DNA from 3 places in the Promicromonospora sp. NPDC019610 genome. Region 3 is predicted to be linked to each of the others. Evidence: predicted binding sites of a transcription regulator. Region 3 holds the regulator's gene; each other region holds the start of a gene.
The links. The regulator HrcA, encoded in region 3, represses chaperone genes, less so after heat shock. The targets are predictions, from matches to a motif close to TTNGCACTCGNNNNNNNCGAGTGCNAA.
Positions count from the first base shown of each region.

Region 1: ACH45N_RS22710 (FmdB family zinc ribbon protein) is a predicted target of HrcA. The motif match lies at 2,643-2,669, and genes of this name have one in related genera.
Region 2: ACH45N_RS14270 (Hsp20/alpha crystallin family protein) is a predicted target of HrcA. The motif match lies at 3,515-3,541, and genes of this name have one in related genera.

Region 1 is NZ_JBIRXX010000003.1:329,988-336,760, reverse strand. Features, by position in the region: gene ACH45N_RS22715 (penicillin acylase family protein) at 1-2,407, opposite strand, end outside; gene ACH45N_RS22710 (FmdB family zinc ribbon protein) at 2,728-3,084, shown strand; gene ACH45N_RS22705 (RcpC/CpaB family pilus assembly protein) at 3,458-4,324, shown strand; gene mscL (large conductance mechanosensitive channel protein MscL) at 4,487-4,927, shown strand; gene ACH45N_RS22695 (hypothetical protein) at 5,070-5,309, opposite strand; gene ACH45N_RS22690 (hypothetical protein) at 5,420-6,773, opposite strand, start outside.
Region 2 is NZ_JBIRXX010000002.1:604,876-611,648, reverse strand. Features, by position in the region: gene ACH45N_RS14295 (DUF1905 domain-containing protein) at 1-63, opposite strand, end outside; gene ACH45N_RS14290 (DUF1761 domain-containing protein) at 83-469, opposite strand; gene ACH45N_RS14285 (TetR/AcrR family transcriptional regulator) at 541-1,200, shown strand; gene ACH45N_RS14280 (MFS transporter) at 1,265-2,734, opposite strand; gene ACH45N_RS14275 (TetR family transcriptional regulator) at 2,823-3,446, shown strand; gene ACH45N_RS14270 (Hsp20/alpha crystallin family protein) at 3,636-4,088, shown strand; gene ACH45N_RS14265 (alpha/beta fold hydrolase) at 4,240-5,148, opposite strand; gene ACH45N_RS14260 (TetR/AcrR family transcriptional regulator) at 5,211-5,783, shown strand; gene ACH45N_RS14255 (Atu4866 domain-containing protein) at 5,841-6,479, opposite strand.
Region 3 is NZ_JBIRXX010000004.1:278,638-285,410, forward strand. Features, by position in the region: gene ACH45N_RS26115 (DUF3097 domain-containing protein) at 1-127, opposite strand, end outside; gene ACH45N_RS26120 (AAA family ATPase) at 241-3,174, opposite strand; gene ACH45N_RS26125 (hypothetical protein) at 3,284-3,469, opposite strand; gene hrcA (heat-inducible transcriptional repressor HrcA) at 3,858-4,877, shown strand; gene dnaJ (molecular chaperone DnaJ) at 4,906-6,027, shown strand; gene ACH45N_RS26140 (16S rRNA (uracil(1498)-N(3))-methyltransferase) at 6,038-6,773, shown strand, end outside.

The DNA of each region.
Region 1 (6,773 bases), on a different contig from region 3:
CCGACGTGCCGGTCACGACCACCCAGGTGGACGCGTCCAGGTCGGCGAGGTCGACGACCATGCGCATCGACGGGCCGCTGGTCACCTCGAAGCTGCCGCTGGCCGCGTCCCAGGACGTCGCGTTCACGATCGAGGAGCCGCCGCCGACCTTGACCGGGGCCGGGTTCATGTAGGTCGAGATCGGGGCCGGGACGCCGGACCCGCCGAGCACCAGGTGCTGCAGGCGGAGCTGGTGCAGCGTGCCCCACTCCCAGTCGCTGGTGTCCTTGCCGAGCTCGACCGTGAGGTCCTGGCGGGCGCTGACCAGCGCCTCCGTCAGCACCTGGTCCCGGCTCTCGACGACCGCCACCGTGGACTGGTCGTCCCAGAAGGCGTCGTTCGGGTTGTCGAGCATGCCCTGGATGACGGCGAGCCAGCGGCTGCCGCCGTCGGGCCACATGGACTCCGGCAGCTCGTCGTTGAAGGTGGTGCGCAGGAGGTTGCGCCAGACCGCCGCGAAGTAGGCCGCCGCGGCCGAGTCCTCGTCCATGGACCTGTCCCAGTCGGCCAGGAGGGCCTGGCCGTCCGAGTCGTAGCCCGCCGGGAGCTCCACCTCGAGGAGCACGGGCACCAGGGTGTCGGCGAACACGCTCCACTGGTCCATCTGGAACTCGGACATGTCGGCGGCCGTCAGCTTGCGGCCCTCCGCGATCCGGTCGGTGATCAGGGTGCGGATGCGCTCCGAGCGGTACCCGTAGTCCCAGTCGCGGCTGAGGAACGGGCCGTTGCCGCCGGGCAGCACCGCCTGGTTCGCCGCGACGATGAACCCTTCCTTCGGGTCCACCACGCCGGGCATCTGCGCCGGGTCCACGTAGCCGGTCCAGTCGTAGCGGGCGTCCCAGCCGGGACGCGGCCAGGTGCCGTCCGACTCGACGGCGCCGGGGACGCTCGCGCGCACCGGGATCTTGCCCGGCGCCTGGTAGCCGATGTGCCCGTCGGTCGTGGCGAACACGATGTTCTGGGCCGGCACCTCGAACTTCGCGGCCGCCGCCTTCATGTCCGCCGGCGTCTTGGCGCGGTTCATCGCGAACACGGCGTCCGCGGTGTGCCCGGGCTGGAGCGCCGTCCACTGCAGCGAGATCTCGTACTGACCCAGCTCGGTGCCGGTCTCCGTGGGCGAGCTGCGCACGGCGTCCATCTGCGCCTCGTCCATCACGGTCGAGACGATCGGGCCGTGCACCGTGCGCCGGACCTCCAGGTCGACCGGGCTGCCGCCGTCGACCCGGATCACCTCCGTCTCCTTCTCCATCGGGACCCACTCGTCCGCGCCACGCAGGTACGTGTCGTTGCGGACGCGCTCGATGAAGAAGTCGGTGACGTCGGCGCCCATGTTGGTCAGACCCCAGGAGATGTCGGCGTTGTGGCCGATGATCACGCCCGGGAAGCCGGAGAACGAGAAGCCGGCCACGTCGTAGGGGCACTCCGGGCCCACCTGGTTGCAGTGCAGGCCGACCTGCGCCCAGATGCCGGGCGCGGCGAGGTCGAGGTGCGGGTCGTTGGCCAGCAGCGGCTTGCCCGACTCCGTGTACTGCCCCGAGACCACCCACGAGTTCGAGCCCGTGCCCTCACCGCGCGCGATCTGCACCGGCACGGCGTCGAGCGCCTTCTGCGCCGACGCGAGGGCGTCGGCGAGGTCCGCGCTCCCGTAGACCTCCTGGGTGGCGGACGCCGTCTCGGTGCCCGCCGGGGCGTTCGCCTGCGCCCCCGCCTCGGCCGCGTCGAGGATCGGCGCGTTCCCGGTGCCGGAGTAGGAGGGGAACAGCTCCGCCACGCGCGAGGCGTCGTCCAGCGTGCTGTAGGCCAGCGCCCGGTCGAGCTCGTCGTCGTAGTTGCCGCGCAGGTCCCAGGCCATGGCCTTGAGCCAGGCCAGCGAGTCGATCGGGTCCCACGGCTCGGGCTCGTTCACCTCGACGCTGACGTCGAGCACCGTGTACTCCACGGCCGTCTCGCCCGGGCTGCGGTTCTCGAGGTAGGCGTTCACGCCGTCCGCGTAGGCCTGGAGGTACTGCCGGGTCTCGTCGTCGAGGATGTTGAACTCCTCCTCGGCGACGTGCCGCCAGCCGAAGGTGCGCGTGACCATGTCGGCCTGGATCGCGTCCGGGTTGTTGCCGACCAGCTCGGCCAGCCGGCCCGCGGTCACGTGGCGGCGGTAGTCCATCTCGAAGAAGCGGTCCTGCGCGTGCACGTAGCCCTGCGCGCGGAACAGGTCCTCGGCGGTGTCGGCGTAGATCTGCGGCACGCCCTGGGCGTCGCGGCTCACCCGCACGTCCGCGCTCAGCCCCTCGACCTGCACCTCCCCGGAGTGCTCCGGCAGCGGACGGCGTGCGGTGAGCCATCCGAAGGTCGTCACGGCGACCAGCGCCAGCAGGACGACGACCGTGGTTCCGACCAGGAACTGGCGGACACGGGTGGTGCGAGTCCGACGGCGCTTGGCGGGCCGTGCACCGGTGGACGGGGCTTTTTCGACGGGCTCTACTGGCTCGGCGGGAGTGGTCGCGGACACGCAGTGGAGACTACCGTCCGCCCCAGGGCTTGGGTGAACGCGCTTGGGTGAACAGCCTCGGGAGATCCTGGGACTATCCCCCGCCGCTCGACCGTTACTATTGGCACTCGGAAACCCCGAGTGCCAGGCGACGGTCCTGTGAGCGCGCGACGCCCCGGCCGCCCTGACGTCCCAGAGGAGTGCACGTGCCCACCTACGCGTACCGGTGTGCCGACTGCGGCCACGCGTTCGACATCCACCAGGAGTTCACCGACGAGTCGCTGACCGTCTGCCCGGAGTGCCAAGGCAACCTGCGCAAGGTGTTCAGCTCCGTGGGCGTCACCTTCAAGGGTTCGGGCTTCTACCGCACCGACTCGCGGAGCACGTCGACGAGCAGCACGGTGAAGGCGGGCAAGTCGGAGTCCTCGTCGGGCTCGTCGTCCTCGTCCTCTTCCTCGGACTCGGGCTCGGGCTCGGGCTCTTCCGGGTCGTCGTCGAGCTCGTCCAGCTCGTCGTCCTCCTCGTCGAGCGGGTCCAGCTCCTCGAAGGCCGCCTCCGCCTGACCTGAGGCGCACCTGCCGCGGTCGGCGACCGGCCAGGATGCGCGAGCGAGATCGGCAGTTCGCCACGGCGCCCTTGCCGCGGTCGGCAGCTTGCATCGAGATCGGCACAGGCCTGTGCCGATCTCAGTGCTGACTGCCGACCGTGGAGCAATGTGCCGTGCTCAGGGCAGGGCAACACGTGCTGCGCCAGCGGATGTTCAGGGAAGCGCACGCGGCGGGGCGGCCGTTCTGAAGTTCCGCCCCGTGAGGACCGGCACGCCGGACGAGATTCCGGGTGTTCGAGCCCGACCACAGGCACGGTTCTCGCGTCCTTGTGCACAGCTCGCCCGACGGCGGCCCCGCACCCCGGCGCCGTCTGCCTAACGTCGGCCGCATGGGACTTCTCGAGACGCTCGCCGAGCCGGCCGCACGCCACGGCGCACCGCGCGGCACCGGACAGCGCACGCCGTGGGGCGCACGGGCTGCGACGCGCGACGCTGACTCAAGCACCTCGTGGAACCGGGCCGGCACATCGCACCGGCCGCCACGGGCCGGCCTCGCCGTGCTGCTGTCCCGGCCAGGCCTGTCTCGTCGGGGCCGACCCGGTTCTCCGGCGTCCCGGCAGGCCCGGCGGATCCTGTGGCGCTGGCGGTTCGCCCTCGCGGCCGCCCTGTTCGGCCTCGCCGCGACCCTGACGGTGCACCTCCTGAGGCCGCCGCCACCCCCGACGGTCGACGTCGCCGTCACCGCGCGCGCCGTGGCGCCCGGAACCCAGCTGACCAGGGCAGATGTCGCCGTGCGCGCCGTCGCGGCCGACCTCGCCCCGCCCGGCGCCCTGCACTCGGTGCGGGCGGTGCTGGGCCGCGCCGCCGTCGTCGGGCTGCCGGAGGGCGCTCCGCTGCACACCTCCCTCGTGTCCGACGACGGCGTCTCCGCCGCAGCCCCGCGCGGCACGGTGGTGGTACCGGTCCGCCTGTCCGACGACGCTGTCGCCGCCCTGCTGCGTCCCGGCGACCGCGTGGACCTGCTCGCCGGGACGACGTCGGGCAGCGAACCGGACGGCGAGCCCCGGTACCTCGCCCGGGGCGCCCGCGTGCTGCCCGTACCTGCCGGGCGCGAGCCGAAGGACGCCGGCGGGCTGCTCGGACCCGTGTCGGACGGCGAGGGGCCGGTCACGCTCGTCGCGGTGACTCCGGAGGAGGCCCCGGAGCTGTCAGCGGTCTCGGGCTGGGGCTCGGTGACGGCGGTGCTGGTGCCGTAGCCGGGGCGCAGTGTTCACCGTGGACTCTTCACCAGAAGCGGCACTGCTCATTCAGAACGAATGTCCACTTCGACATGCGCTTAACCGGAATTTCCACCACAATCTCCGTCGAGGTTCCGGCCAACGCCGACCCACACCGACTTGAGATACCCAGGGGGATCCATGCGCGACCTGTTCAACGGCTTCAAGGAATTCATCACACGCGGCAACGTGCTCGATCTCGCGGTCGCCGTCGTCATCGGCGCGGCCTTCTCCGGGGTCATCAGCGGCCTCGTCGACGGCGTCATCATGCCGTTCATCGGGTGGCTCGTGGGTGCACCCAACTTCAGCGAGATCGCGTTCTACGTCCCGAACTGGCAGGGTGACGAGACCAAGTTCCAGATCGGCCTGTTCATCCAGGGCCTGATCATGTTCCTGCTGATCGCGGCGGCCATCTACTTCTTCGTGATCCTCCCGATCCGGAAGCTGAGCGAGCTGCGCAAGAAGTCCGCCGAGGAAGAGGCGGTCGAGGAGGCCCTCGACGAGCAGGTCGTGCTGCTCACCGAGATCCGCGATCTGCTCCGGGTCCAGGCCGGCACGCCGTCGGACGCACGCTCCAACTGACCGGCCAGCACGGCGGTCGCGGTCGCTCGCGCGGCTCGGTCGCCCGCGCGGCGCTGCCGATCACGTGGCGCAGCGTCGGCGGCACGGCATCCGCCGAGCCGTCGCCCCACTCGCCGGGCCCGTCAACCACCCGCCGAGCCCGTCAGCCCCAGTGCGGCGGGACGTCACTGCGGAGCTGGTCGTCGTTCGAGCCGTGCCCGCCGTCGGACGAGCCGGGACCGCCGTCGGACCCCTCGCCCCAGCCGGCCGGACGCTCGTCCGCGCTCACACCGAGCACGGCCTCCCGCTCGGTCCCGCGCCGCACGGCCCGCCGGGGCCCGCGGCGCCGGGACGTCGCGCCAGCCGGTGCGGGTTCTGCAGGTCGGTTCTCGGACTCGCTCACCGCACCATTGTCGCCCGAACCGCACACCACCCCGTTGAGTGCTGGATATTTGCGCTCTCGGAACGTTTCGACACCGCAAATACCCAGCACTCAACGGGGTCGATGAGCGGTTAGTCGTCCAGGACCTGCGGGACGATCAGCTCCGCCGCCGGGGGCACGCCCCCGGACAGGCCGACCCGGGCGTCCCGGACTGCGAGCACCACGCGGCGCACCCGCTCGGCCTCCGAGTCAGGGTCCAGGAACGCGGCCGCGGACCACACCTGCGCCACCACCCAGCCCAGCCGTTCGAGCCGCTCGGCGAGCTGCCGGTCACGTACGCGGATCGAGGGCTCGGCCACGTAGGCGGCGTCGTCGGTCAGGACGGCCACCAGCAGCTCGCCCGGCAGGTCGGGGTGTCCCACGGCGAGCGGGATGCGGTCGCCGCCGGGCAGCCCGTAGTCGGTCTCGACCACGAGGCCCGAGCGCCACAGCCGCTCCCCCAGGTCCACGACCAGCCGGTCCACGGACCGCGCCACGTCCACGCCGTTGCCGATCTCGACCTGGTCCGCGAGGCCGGAGCGCTCCTCGGCGAACGACAGCACCCGCGCCAGCATCTGCGGCCCGGGGCCGCGCAGGCGCTCGGGGTCCAGGTCGGACGCCGGGAAGCACGACACGACGTGCAGCCGTTTGCGCGCCGCCCCCAGCGAGCCCAGCAGCATCGCGTCGCCACCGGCCTCGCCGAGCACGCCGAACCGGTGCAGCACCCGCCCGTGCGGCGTCCGCCCGAAACCGAGGGTGAGCACGATCGTGTCCCGTGCCAGGCCGGCCACGCCGGTCACGTCGGCGACCACCACGGGCTCGGGGCGCGAGCCCGCGAAGAACGGCGCCAGCGCCGGGTTGGCGCGGACCTCCGCGAGCAGCCGCTCGCGGATCCGGTCGGCGTGCGCGGCCGTGACCGTCACGATGCCGAAGGTCTCCTCGGGCCGGGTCATCGCGTGCTCGATCGCCAGGTCGACGACCCGCTCCACCTCGGCACTCGTCGACTCGACGGTGCCGGAGACCGGGTCGGGCATGCCCGTCCCGTCCACGAGCGAGAAGTGCACCAGGGCCTCGGTGCGCGGCAGGGGCGCCGGCCGCATGATCCCCTCGTACCCGTGCTCCGCCAGCAGGGCCGTGAGCCGCGGGTCGCGTCGGGCGGGCTCCGGCTGCAGCGTCACGCGCGGCAGCAGCCGCGCGAGGTCGCGCACCGCGGTGCCGGACGCCGACCGCGGGTCGCCGACCACGACGATCTGTCGGCCGCGTGCCAGCGCGGGCACGACCACCTCGACCGGGACGTGCTGCACGGCGTCGAGGATCACCAGGTCGGCGCTCTTCTCGGCGGGCAGCAGGTGCGGCACCATCGTCGGCGTCGACACCCAGGTGGGCCGCAGCCGCCGCACGGTCGAGCCGTGCCCCGTCACCAGGTCGCGCATCGAGCTCAGGCCG
Region 2 (6,773 bases), on a different contig from region 3:
CTCGCTCCGGAGCAGCACCGCGGTGAAGGTGCGGTCCAGCGGACCACTGCTGACTGCGGACATGATCGGATCTCCCTTCGGATCAGTGGACGAGCCCGATGACGAACGCCACGAGCAGGAGCTTGAGGAGCCAGTCCCCCGCGTGGATGGCCGCGGTCTGCCACGGCACGCGCTCCCAGATGATCGACCCGGTGAGCAGCACCACGGGGAACGCCGCCCACAGCACGAGCGCGAGCAGAAGTGACGACGGCAGCGCCAGCAGGCCGGCCTGCGCGGCGACCCAGGCGAACCCGGCCCCGACCACCGCCGTCCGCACGAGCTCGGTGACCACCCGCCACGGGCCGGGGCGGCCCCGGTCGAGCACCCGGTCGCCGAGCGCTCGCCGCTCGAGCGGCGAGACGACGACGTAGTAGACGGAACTGAGCACGAACGCCGCCACGGCGGCGACAACGACACCCCACACGATCATGACGATCCTCCTTTTAGTACTGCCTAGTACTGTAAGCGGACGCACCGGGTACTGTCCAGTACTATTTTCTCGTGACCAGCCCGTCCTCGACCCAGCGCCGCGGTCGGCCCGGTGGCAGCCGGGGCACCGACCTCCTTGCCGTCGCACGCGACGTCCTGCTCGCGCGCCGGTACGCCGGCGCGACGATGGACGCCGTCGCCGCGCAGGCCCGGATCTCGAAGCAGACCCTCTACCGGCAGTACCCGTCCAAGGAGATCCTGTACGCGGCCGTCGTGCGGGACTGGGTCGATCAGGGCCGCGACGCCATGGCTCCGCACCTCCGGAAGCTGATGGCGACCGACGACGTCGGCCAGGGGCTGCTGGAGCTCTGCCGGACGCTGCACCACGGCGTGCTGAGCGCCCCGGTGCTCCAGATGCGGACCCTGATCGCGGCCGAGGCCGAGCGGTTCCCCGACGTGGCCGCCGACTACGTCAGCCGCAGCTGGGACCACAACCAGGCGCTCCTGGCCGACGCCCTGCGACACCTGGCCGGCCGCGGCCTGCTGCGGGTGGACCACCCGGAGGTGGCCGCCGAGCAGCTCACCTGGCTCACCCTGGCGGCGCCGCTGAACCGCCTCACCCTGACCGGCGGCGCGGCACGCTACCCGGCCGAGGAGCTGGACGCCGTCGCCCACGAGGCGGTCGCCACCTTCCTGGCCCGCTACGGCACCGGCGAGCCGGCGCCCGGCTGAGCGCTGAGCGACCAGTCGCTCCCTGCGCCACCCCGGGAGCCGGCTGCCGGGCCGCTCCCGGCTCCTACTGATCCGCCTGATCCGCCTGCGGGCGAGGGATGAACGTGGCGACGACCACGCAGACGACCGCCGCGCCCAGCCCGAGCGTGAGCGTGAGCAGAAAACCGCCCTCGCTCGGCCCGGCCACGCCGCCTGCCGTCGTGACGGACAGGGCCAGGACTGCGCCGGCGACCGCCGAGGCGATGCTCGTGCCGAGCGAGCGCATGAGCGCGTTGAGCCCGTTCGCGGCGCCCGTCTCGCGCCCCGGCACCGCCTGCATGATGAGCGCGGGCATCGCCGCGTAGCCGAGGCCGACGCCCACGCCGAGCACGACGTTGACGACGAGGATCTGCCACGCCTCGGCGTGGAAGACCAGCGCGAGCCCGTAGGCAAGGGCGAGCACCGCGGCACCGATGATGAGCAGCACCTTCGCACCCCAGCGCTGCTCGACCTTGCCGGCGACGGGAGACATCGCCATCATCGCCAGCCCCGAGGGCGCGAGGACGAGCGCCGCGACCGTGAGCGTCAGCCCCAGCCCGATGCCGGTCGCCCGCGGCAGCACGAGCAGCTGCGGAAGGACCACGCTCGACGCGAAGAGCGCGAAGCCCATCGCGACCGAGGCCAGGTTCGTGAGCAGCACCGGCCGGCGCGCACTGACCCGCAGGTCGACGAGCGGATCCTGCACGCGCAGCTCGATCACGCCCCAGATCGACAGCACGACCACGCCGCCGGCCAGAAGGGTCAAGGTCCGCGCATCCCCCCAGCCCCACTCACCGCCGCGCGACACGGCGACGAGCACGCCGACCAGCCCGAGCGACAGCCCGACGACACCGACGAAGTCGACGCGCCCCGGCGTCCGCAGCGCGCTGGACGGCACGAAGACCGCGTAGCCCACGAAGGCGAGCAGAGCGATCACGGCCGCCACCCAGAACAGGGCGTGCCAGTCCAGGTGCTCCGCCACGACCGCGCTCAGCGGCAGGCCGAGCGCACCGCCGACCCCGAGCGTCGCACTGACGAGAGCGATACCCGAACCAAGCCTCCGCGGCGGCAGCACGTCGCGCAGGATCGCGATGCCCAACGGGATGACGCCGGCCGCCATGCCCTGCAGCGCCCGCGCGACGACCAGGGTCACCACGTCGTTCGAGAGCGCGGCGAGGACCGCACCGACCGCCTGCAGCAGCAGGAGCGCCATGGCGACACGACGCTTGCCGAACATGTCGCCGAGCCGTCCCGCCACGGGCGTGCAGACGGCGGCCGCCACCAGGGTCGCGGTGATCGCCCACGCGGTGTTGTCCCGGGTGGTGTTCAGGAGCTCCGGCAGCTCGCCCTGGATCGGAACAAGGATCGTCTGCATGAACGACGCTCCCAGGCCTGCGAAAGCGAGCACGGCGAGGATCGCCCGCGAGCCGCGCCGACGAGCGCTATCACCTCCGACTCCACGCGTCCCGCCGTCGGCGGAGGCAAGGGGGATGTCCCGGGTCGGTGTCTGGGTCATCGGTCGTTCGTCTCTTCCGGTCGTGTCTCGCGGATGCGAGACGCTGTCTCATGTCGCAGATAACGTATCACCCTGTAGACTTTGGGTCATGGTCAATGAAGTGCGCGATCGCAGCCGCGAGATCCTGCGCGCCGAGTTCGCGGACGCCGCCGCCACGTTCTGCGCCGAGCACGGCTTCGACGAGGTCACGGCCAACGAGATCGCACACGGCATCGGCGTCTCGCGCGCGACCTTCTTCCGCTACTTCGCGTCGAAGGAGGACGCGGTGGTCTCCGCCGCACGCGGTGCCGCCGCACGCGGCGCCTTCGCGCGGCGCATCGCCGAGAGCGCCGACGCGGCCGAGCCCGGCACCACCGTGTGGACCATCATCCGCAGGGCGGCCGAGTCGATGATCGACATGGCCGACACGCGCGGGGACGCACTGCGGGCACGGATCCGCATGATCACCGATGTCCCCGCGCTCAAGGCGCACCTGGCCTCCCAACGGCGCACCGAGCAGTCGGCGGTCGCCGACGTGCTGCGAGGGCGCGTCGCCGACGACCGCGCCGCGCACGCCCTCGCGGCCGCCGCGATCGCCGCCGCAGACCTCGCCTGGCAGGAGTGGGCCCGCACACCCGACTCGAAGCTGCGGCCCCTGCTCGACGCCTACTTCACGGCGCTCGGCGCCGTCGCGACGACGAAGCTCGGCCCAGCCGGTTCCGGATCAGCCTGACAACCGCACCCGTCGGCCCGGTCGGTTGCCCGTGGCGCAGCCCTGTCGTGCGCGAGCCGAACGCGCTCTTGGCACTCGCACGTCGAGAGTGCTAAAAAAGGAGATGTAGCCGGACGGCGGCGCCCACCGCCGTCGAGCGCCGCGGTCCTGGAGGGGCCAGGACCGCATCAGCATGGGAGGTGATGCGCAATGGCTACCTATTGGGACCCGTTCCAGGAGATGGACCGGCTGTTCAGCTCGTTCGCGAGCAACGCACGGCAGTCCGGCACCCTGCCGATGGACCTGTTCCGCACCGGCGACCACTACGTGCTGTCCATGGACCTACCGGGAGTCGACCCCGGCACCATCGACGTCTCCGTCGAGGACCGCACCCTGACGGTCCGCGCCGAACGCACGCAGCGTTCGGGCGACGACGCGCAGTGGCTGGTCCGGGAGCGCCCCACGGGCACGTTCGCCCGCCAGCTCACGGTGGGCCGCGGGCTCGCGCTCGACCAGATCTCCGCCTCGTACACCGACGGCGTCCTGTCGCTGACCATCCCCGTCAGCGAGGAAGCCAAGCCGCGGAGGATCGAGGTCGCTCACACCGGCGGTACGACATCCATCGGCCAGGGCTCCGGGGACCGACAGTCCATCGAGTCCTGACCAGCATCGAGTCCTGACCACCACCGAGTCCTGACCACCATCGAGCGGGCGTGGTCCGGGGCCCTGCCCGGACCACGCCCGCGCAGCTCACCCGCCCGGGTGTCGGCCCGAGGTGGGCGGCGCGCACGGCCGCACGACGGGCGCCGTCCCGTCACGCGGCCTTGTCGAACCAGTCGAGCGCGAGGCCGGCGACCGCAGCCGGGGCGTCGTCGGTGATGAAGTGCGCCGCGTCGTCGACGTAGGCGAACTCGGCACGGTCCGCATACCGCTCCGGACGGCGGCAGACGCGCCCCATGACCTCCTCGGTCCAGGGACGGTCGCTGCGGCCGAACACGAAGAGCGTCGGCACCGTGAGCCGTCGGCGGCGGTAGACGCCGCGCATCAGGCGCATGGCCTCGGGCAGGATCATGCCGCGGGTGAGGGGGCGCACCGCGCCGTCGATTTCAGGCCGGCGCATCGGGGCGAGGTGGGCCTCGACGGTTGCCTCCGACATCGGGCGGGCGACGTACGCCGCGGAGAAGAGGGCGCGCAGCGAAGCGCCGGGGCGGTGCCAGATGAACGGGGGCAGGTGCCGGAAGCCGGGGAGGACCTTCGGGCTGAACGTCATGAAGCCGGGTGGGACGGCGAGCTCGACCGCGGTCCGGACGCGGTCGGGGTGGTCGTAGCTCAGCTGCATGGCGGTGATGGCGCCCATGTCGTGCGAGACGAGGTGGGCCCGCTCGATGTGCAGGGCGTCGAACAGGGTCAGCAGGTCACGTAGCCGGGTCTCGCGTTCGACCCGGGGGTCGTCGGCAACGGTCCAGCCGGCTCCGCGCAGGTCGGGGCACAGGACGCGGTAGCCGCGCGCGGCGAGGACCGGGGCCACGGCGTGCCACTGCCACCAGTGCTGGGGGAAGCCGTGCAGCAGCACCACCGGCTCGCCCTCGCCGATGGCGGCGACATGAGAGCGCAGGCCGGGCGTATCGACGACGAGATGGTCGAAGCCGGGAGCCTTCGGCAGGGGCGGTGACCACCCCGAGGCGGCGACGGAAGGACTGGGGCGAGGCTCGGACGCGGACATGACGAGACCTTTCGGGCGGTGCACTACTATGTTCATAGTAGAACTCTCGACAAGGAGTGTCCATGCCCGCGGCGACCCGGGAGCGCGCCCTCGAGGCAGCCGTGGAGCTGCTCGGCGCCGAGGGCCTGCGTGCGCTCAGCCATGCCCGGGTCGACACCCGGGCGGGCCTCCCCCCGGGGTCGACCTCGAACTGGTTCCGCACCCGCCGGGCGCTGCTCGGTGGGGTGGTCGACTGGATCGCCGAGCACGAGCGCGCGGACTTCGACCCGGCCGCGCCGGCTGAGGTCACGGGACCCGACGGGCTGATCGAGGGCTTGTGCGCCCTGCTCGAACGACAGACCGGCCCGTTCGCCGCCCGCACCCGCGCGCGGTACGCCCTCTTCCTCGACCTCGCCGGCGATCCCGAGCTGAGCGAGCCGCTGCGTCGGCAGCGCCGCGAGTTCGAACGGTGGACCGAACAGATCGTGACCGATGCCGGCATCGCCGACCCCGTGCCGGCGACCCGGGCCCTCATGGCGCTCGGCGAGGGGCTGCTCCTGCACCGGCTCACCGTCGACCCCACCCTTGATCTGCGCCCCGCCGTCGCACGCGCCGTGCGCGGCCTCGCCATGACGCCCGGGTCGACGCCGACCTGAGGAGCTCGACCCCGGCCAACACGTGCGTCCGCTCCGACACCGCTCGGCCGGTCGCCCTCAGCGCCGGTTCATCACGAACCCGGCGTGATGCAGAGTGTCGTCCAGGAGTTCGCCGAAGGCCCAGAAACCGGAGTCGTCGAGGTAGGTGATCCGACTGTCCCGAACCCAGTACCGGCCCGTGTAGGCATCTGCGCGCCCGTTCCTGGTCTCCGCGTAGCGTCCATCGGGCATCAGGTGCTGTTCCAGGCCCCGGGCCGGGTCCACCCAGGTCCCGACCCAGGTCTCGCGCACCAGCGGGTCGGCCAGATCCACGCCCGCGGGACGGGTCGGCCGGCCGTCGCACGCTTCGAGGTGCCCGGACACATAGACCGCGGCCAGGTCCGCCGGGTGGACCACGAGCATGTGGCGGATCTGCGACTCCGCGACGCCGCGGCGTACGAGCGCGAACGTGGCAGGGTTACCGGGGATCAGGTCGTAGGCATGCCGTTGCGTGGGGGGCCGTCGTGCCACGGCGCTGTCCACCATGAGCGGGACCGCGTACGCACCCCTGACCTCGACAACCTCGGTCGTGTCGTCGAAGGGACCGGCCTCCAGGAGGCCCTCCGACACGTACAGGTTGTCACGGGCCGGTGTGCTCGGCGTCCTCATGACGGTCGCGCCCGTCACGACGAACTGTTCGGCTGCTTTCTTGGTCATGGGTTGCTCACCAGGATGCGACGGCGGGCGTCCGTGGCGCTGCGCAGGACGTGGTTCGAGTCGGTGTCGGCGGGCAGGGAGTTCATGGGGGCTTCCTTCCGGTCAGGTGGAATGCCCCCATGCTCGACGGCCGGCCCGGCGCCGAACCAGGTCGCCGTTCTCCTGGCAGTCGCACAGCCAGGCTGTGCGACGGACCGGATGACTCTGTCACGGTGCCCCTGCCGTAGCAGCGCGGCGAACACAGCCCGTTACGATCGGAGGTGCATCACGTACCACCGTGCGACACCCTCCTTG
Region 3 (6,773 bases):
CGGTCTCGACCTCCTCGACCACGAGGCCCAGCTCGGCGGGCGTGGGCTGCGACGTCGGCCGCCGCCCTCGCTGCGCGCCGGGAAACTGGGGGGACAGCACATCGGCTCCATACCGTTCGTCGACCACGCCGCGAGCCTAGGTCGCCCTTCTCGTTGAGTGCTGGATATCCGTGCTCCCGGAGTGTCATCCGGCGCGGACAGCCCGCACTCCACGAGGGCGGGCGGGTGGGCCGGCGGGGGTCAGCGGGTGGCGCGGAGGGCCGCCTCCGTGCGGGTTGCGACGCCCAGCTTGCGGAGGATCGCCGAGACGTGCACCGACGCGGTCTTGGCCGAGATGAACAGCCGCTCGGCGATCTGCCCGTTCGTCAGGCCCTCGGCCACCAGGGCCAGCACCTGCCGTTCGCGGGCGGTGAGCGCGTCGGTCCCGGCGTCCGGCCCCTCGGCAGGACGCCGCTCCTCGGCCCGGCCGGTCAGGCCGGCCCGCCCGGCCGGCCCTGCCGTGCCGGCCAGCCCCGCCCGGTCGAGAAGCCCCTGCGCCTGCCGGACGATCAGCCCCGCCCCGATCTTCTCCGCCTCCGCGACGGCCGACCCCAGCGTCGACCGGGCACCGCCCCGGTCCCCGGCCTCCAGCAGGCGCGCGCCCTCGCGCGACAGCGCGTACGGGCGCAGGTGCACGGGCCCGGCACCGGGCAGGTCGGCGACGGCGGCCCACGGGCCGGTACCGAGCTCCGCCTCGAACAGTGCCGACCACAACGGGAACGTCGGCCAGTGCGCGCACTGGGCAAGGACCGCCCGGTAGGGAGCGTCGGCCACGTCCTGCCCGGCCGAGCGCAGCCGGGCGATCGCCTGGGCCGCCGCCGCGAGCTGCTGCAGGTCGTAGGCCGGCATGCGCGGGCGGTCCGGGGCGACCACCACCGACATGCGCTCCAGGGCCTCGGCCGGCTCGTCGCGCAGCAGCGCGAGCTCCGCCAGCGTCACGCTGGTGCGCGACCTGATCTGCTCCTCCAGGCGCCCGAACCGCTCCCAGCTCGCGGCCCTGCGGCGCGCCTCGGCCTGCGCCTGCTCCACCTCGCCCTGCCACATCATGAGCCAGATCCGGCGCTCGCTGAGGTAGGCGGAGTAGACGCTGTCGTGGATCGGCGGGATCGTCCGCTCGTACCAGGCGGCGGCCTCGGCCCAGTCGCCGCGCCCGATCTGCGCCTCGGCGAGGTTTCCCTCGATCATCAGCCGGGTCGAGTCGGACGAGCCGTGTCGCCGCGCCGCGCCGATCCCCTCCTGGGCGATCTCCGCCGCCCGGGTCCAGTCGCCCACGACGAGCCGGGCGTCCGACCCGTTGACGTAGTACCGGCTCAGCCCGTGCCAGGTGTCCCCGGCCGCCTCGCGGCCGGCGTCGATCTCCGCGAAGCCGCCGGTGTCGCCGAGCTGGACGCGGCTCACGCCCCGCAGGTTCAGCGTGACCGACATGACCTCGTCGTTGCCGATCGCACGGGCGGCCTCGTAGGCGGCCGTCGCGGCCTCGATCGCCTCCTTGGGCCGGCCGCCGAGCATCGCGCGGCGCGCCCGCAGCATCAGGAGCTGGCCGCGCACGACGTCGTCCCGGCCGGGCTCGACGAGCGCCAGGGCCCGTTCGATGAGCTCGGGCCCCTCGCCCGAGCCGGCGTGGCCCGCGATGAGTGCCGTGTCGGAGAGCATGCCGGCGAGTCCCGCCGGGTCGTCGGCGGGCCATTCGTCGAGCGCCTCGTGCGCCACGGCCAGGGCACGGGCGGTCCGGGTCGAGCCGCGCAGGGCCTCGGCGACGGAGCGCAGCAGCTCGTGGTGCGGCAGGCCGGCCACGGCCTCGGCGTCGGGCACCTGGTCCCAGAGCTCCAGGGCACGCTCACCCAGAGCGACCGCGGTGGACGACGCCGCCCCATCCGCCGCGGCCCGGTGCCCCTCGACGGCCGCCGCGAGCGCCTTGCCGAGCATCCCGGCGCGCCACCAGTGGTCGGCGATGCGGGACAGCTTCGCGACCGACCGGGCGCGCCGGTGCAGCGCCTGCTCCAGCGCGCGTGCGTAGGCGGCGTGCAGCCGACGCCGCTCGCCGGGCAGCAGCTCGGCGTACACCGCTTCCTGGACCAGGGCGTGCCGGAACGCGTACCCGACCTCGGTGACGACCAGCACCTGTGCCTCGACCGCCTCGCGGACCGCCTCCTCCGGTTCGACGCCGGTGTTCGGGACGACGCCGGCGTCCGGTCCGGGACCGGCGTCGGGGACGGTGCGCGGGCCGGACCCCGTCGAGGGATCCGCGAGGACGTCGTCGAGCACGTCGTACCAGACGCGCGGGCCGGCGGCCGCGACCACGCGGCACAGTGCCTGGGCCGCGCGGCTCAGGTTCCAGTAGCGCAGCAGGAGGATGTCGCGCAGCGAGTCGGGCAGGTCGGTGCCGAGGAAGCCGACCAGCTCCTCGACGTAGAAGGGGACGCCCTCGCTGCGGTCCGCCAGGTCGGCGAGCGACTCGGCGTCGAGGCCGGCGTCCAGCAGGTCCTGCGCCATCTCCCGGATCTCCGTCTGGCCCAGGCGGGCCAGCTCGAGGCGTGTGATGAGGCGGGCCCGGTCGAGCTCGGCCATGACGGTGCGCAGGGGGTGGGCGCGCGAGACGTCGTCGCTGCGGTAGGTGAGCAGCAGGAGCAGGCCCGGCGGCGTGGTGCGGGCGAGGCGGAGCGCGACGGCGCGCGTGACGTCGTCGGACCAGTGCAGGTCCTCGATGACCACCACGACGGGGCGCTCGCGCGCGAGCCCGGCGAGCAGGTCCGTGAGGACCTCGGGGACTCGGTCGGCCCCGGCGTCGGGCGTGGGTGCGACGAGCTGGGGAGCGAGGGCGGACAGGGCGCCCGCAGCGGGGCCGGCCGCGGCGACGACCGCCTCGTGGCCCATCGTCCGGACGACGCCGTTCAGGAGCCCGGCCAGGGCCGCGTAGGGGAGCGGTCCCGAGCCCTCGTCGGCGCACTGGCCGACGATCACGTGGGCGCCGTCGGCCCGGGAGGTGAGCTCGTCGAGCAGGCGGGTCTTGCCGATCCCGGCCTCGCCGGCGATCACCAGGGTGCGGCTGCCGCCGGAGCGGACGTCGGCGAGAGCGGCCTCGAGCGCGCCGAGCTCGGGGGCTCGGCCCACCAGGCGGGCACGGGGGACCGGCATGGGCTCATCGTCCCATGCCGGTCCGTGGTCGTTCTGTTTCCTCTCGTCGGCCGGCCCGCCGCTCTCGCGGGCCTGTCCGCCGCCCGGCACGGTCGCCCTCCCTACGGGATCAGGCGACCCGCGGCCGGACGGCGTCGGCCGCCTTGGCCCGGGCACCGCGCTCGGCGGTGCGCTGCGCGGCGGCCTGCCGGCGGGCCGCGTCCTTCTGCTCCCGGGCCACGCGGGCCCGCTCGTTGCGCTGGTCGAGCTCCCGCTCGTTGCGGCGGTACTCGGCGTAGTCCGAAAAACCGAACATGGTGGTTCCTCCCGGTGTCACCGCCGGCCCCTCGCCGGCGGTGATTCCAGGTTCGTCTGTGAGGTACGTCGCGCGGATCGGGCGGTCGCCGCATCTTTCGCGTCGGGTTCGCGATGCGGGGTGGGCGCGCCTAAGGCATCGCCCTATGCTCGGTGCTCAGCCCTCGGCGAACGGTAGGACATGCAGGTCAGGCGCGTGTTTGCCGGGGCGGGACGGCGCGGCCGGCCCGGGTGTGCGGGGCAAGCGGCGGGTCGGCGACCCGGCGGGTGGCGCGTGCCGCGTAAGATTGGCACTCGGTCGGTGAGAGTGCTGGAAGGCAGTGTCGGTGAGCGGGCCGGAACCCGGGTGCACGTCCCGGACGTTCTACCTGGGGACGGAGGTGAGCGCGGTGAGCGAGGAACGCAGACTCGATGTCCTGCGGGCCATCGTGGAGGACTATGTCCGCACACGGGAGCCCGTCGGTTCGCGCATTCTCACGGAGCGCCACCAGCTCGGCGTCTCCCCGGCCACGGTCCGCAACGACATGGCCGCCCTGGAGGAGGCCGGGCTCATCGCCCAGCCGCACACCTCGGCGGGGCGCATCCCCACCGACAAGGGCTACCGCCTCTTCGTGGACCAGCTCGCCGAGGTGCGGCCGCTGTCCGTCCCGCAGAGGCGGGCCATCGAGACCTTCCTGTCCGAGGCGGTCGACCTGGACGACGTCGTGGCCCGCGCCGGGCGGCTCATCGCCCAGCTCACCGGCCAGGTCGCCGTGGTCCAGTACCCGTCGCTGCGGCGGTCCGGGCTGCGGCACCTGGAGCTCGTGCCGACCGCCGAGGGGCGGCTCCTCGTCGTCGTCATCACGGACACCGGCCGGGTGGAGCAGCGCTTCCTCGACGTGCCCGTCGACCTGGACGACGGCACGCTCGGCGAGCTGCGCGCCCGCCTGAACGCGGCGACCGCCGGCCGCCGGCTCGCCGACCTCGGTGACGCGTTCGCCGGGGTCGCCGAGGCGATGCCGGCCGAGCACCGCCCCCTGGCGACGGCTGTGGCCGAGGTGGTCACCGCCGCGCTCGCCGAGGAGAGCGAGGAGCGGATCGTCCTGACCGGCCAGGCCAACCTGGCACGTTCCGGCATGCGTTTCGAGCAGGGCCTGCGGCCCGTCCTGGAGGCGCTCGAGGAGCAGGTCGTCCTGCTCGGCCTCCTCACCGACATGACCGACGACGCCAAGGTGGCGGTGAGCATCGGACACGAGAACCGGCTGGCGGGACTGGCGGAGACCTCCGTCGTCACGTCCGGCTACGGCTCGTCCGACGGCGACACCGTCGCGATCCTGAGCTCGATCGGCCCCACCCGTATGGACTATCCGGGCACCATCGCCGCGGTCCGCGCCGTCGCGCGCTACCTGTCGCGAGTGCTGCCCAGCTGACTACTCACCTCATCACGAAGAGAGACCTGTGACCGACTACTACGAGATTCTCGGTGTTCCGCGCGACGCCTCGCCCGAGCAGATCAAGAAGGCATACCGCAAGCTGGCCCGCGAGCTGCACCCGGACGTGGCCGGCGACGCGGGCGAGGACCGGTTCAAGGACGTCGCGCGCGCGTACGAGGTGCTGTCCAACCCCGACAAGCGCCAGCAGTACGACATGGGTGTGGACCCGACGTCGCCCGGCGGCGGCGCGGGCGGCGGGTTCGGCGCCGGGTTCGGGTTCCAGGACATCTTCGAGACCTTCTTCGGCGGCGGGCAGCCGACCGGCCCGGTCCCGCGCGCGCGGCGCGGCAACGACGCGCTCGTGCGCCTCGACCTCGACCTCGCCGAGGCCGTGTTCGGTGCCAAGCGCGAGATCCAGGTCGACACCGCGGTGGTCTGCAACACCTGCGGCGGCGACGGCGCGCGGCCGGGCACCCACGCCCGCACCTGCGACGTCTGCCAGGGCCGCGGCTCCGTGCAGCGCGTCGCCCGCTCGTTCCTCGGCCAGGTCATGACCAACCAGCCGTGCTCCGCCTGCGGCGGCTTCGGCACGGTGATCCCCGAGCCCTGCACCGACTGCTCCGGCGAGGGCCGCGTGCGCTCGCGGCGCACCGTCGCGGTCAACGTCCCCGCCGGCGTCGACACCGGCACGCGCATCAAGCTCTCCGCTCAGGGCGAGGTGGGCCCCGGTGGCGGCCCCGCCGGCGACCTGTACGTGGAGATCCGCGAGCGCGCGCACGACACGTTCGTGCGGCGCGGCGACGAGCTGCACTGCACCCTCCAGGTGCCGATGACGGCGGCCGCCCTCGGCACCGTGCTCGAGCTCGACACGCTGGACGGCCTCCAGGAGATCGACCTGCGCCCCGGCACGCAGCCCGGCCAGGTCATGACCCTCAAGGGCCTCGGCGTGGGGCACCTGCACTCCAACGGGCGCGGCGACCTCAACGTGCACATCGAGGTCCAGGTCCCCACGAGCCTCGACGAGGAGCAGACCGCGCTGATGCAGCAGCTCGCGGCGCTGCGCGGCGAGGAGCGGCCCGAGCCGCGGCTCGCGACGGTCCAGGGCGGCGTCTTCTCGCGCCTGCGCGACAAGCTCAGCGGGCGCTGACCGCGCACCGATGAGCGCGCCAGTCTTTCTCGCCGAGGCGTCCGCCGCCCACCCGCTGTCCGAGTACGGCGCGGGTGCGCTGTACGTGCTCGACGGCGCCGAGGGCCGGCACGCCGGCGTCGTCCAGCGGCGCGGGCCGGGGGAGCGGATCGACGTGGTCGACGGCGCGGGCGTGCGCCTGCGGACCGTCGTCGAGGCCGTGCACGGCGCCGAGGTGCACCTGCGCGTCGAGCAGGCCGTCGTCGAGCCCGTGCCCGACGTCGTCGTGACGCTCGTGCAGGCCCTCGCCAAGGGCGACCGCGACGAGATGGCGATCGAGGCCGCCACGGAGACCGGGGTGGACGCGATCATCCCCTGGCAGGCCGAGCGGTCCGTCGTGGTGTGGCGCGGGGACCGTGCCGCCAAGTCACGGGCCCGCTGGATCAGCACCGTCCGGGCCGCGACCAAGCAGGCCCGTCGGGCGCGCATCCCCGACGTCGACGTGTCCCTGAGCACCAAGCAGCTCGCGGCCCGCACCCGCGACGTGGTCGCCGCGGGCGGCGCCGTGGTGGTGCTGCACGAGGAGGCGACGACGGGCCTGTCGGCGGTCCCGCTGCCCGACGCCGGGGCCCTGCTCCTCGTCGTCGGACCCGAGGGCGGGATCTCGGAGGCCGAGGTCGCCGTGCTCACGGAGGCGGGTGCGGTCACGGCCCGCCTGGGGCCCCACGTGCTCCGCACGTCGACGGCGGGCCCGATCGCGATAGCCC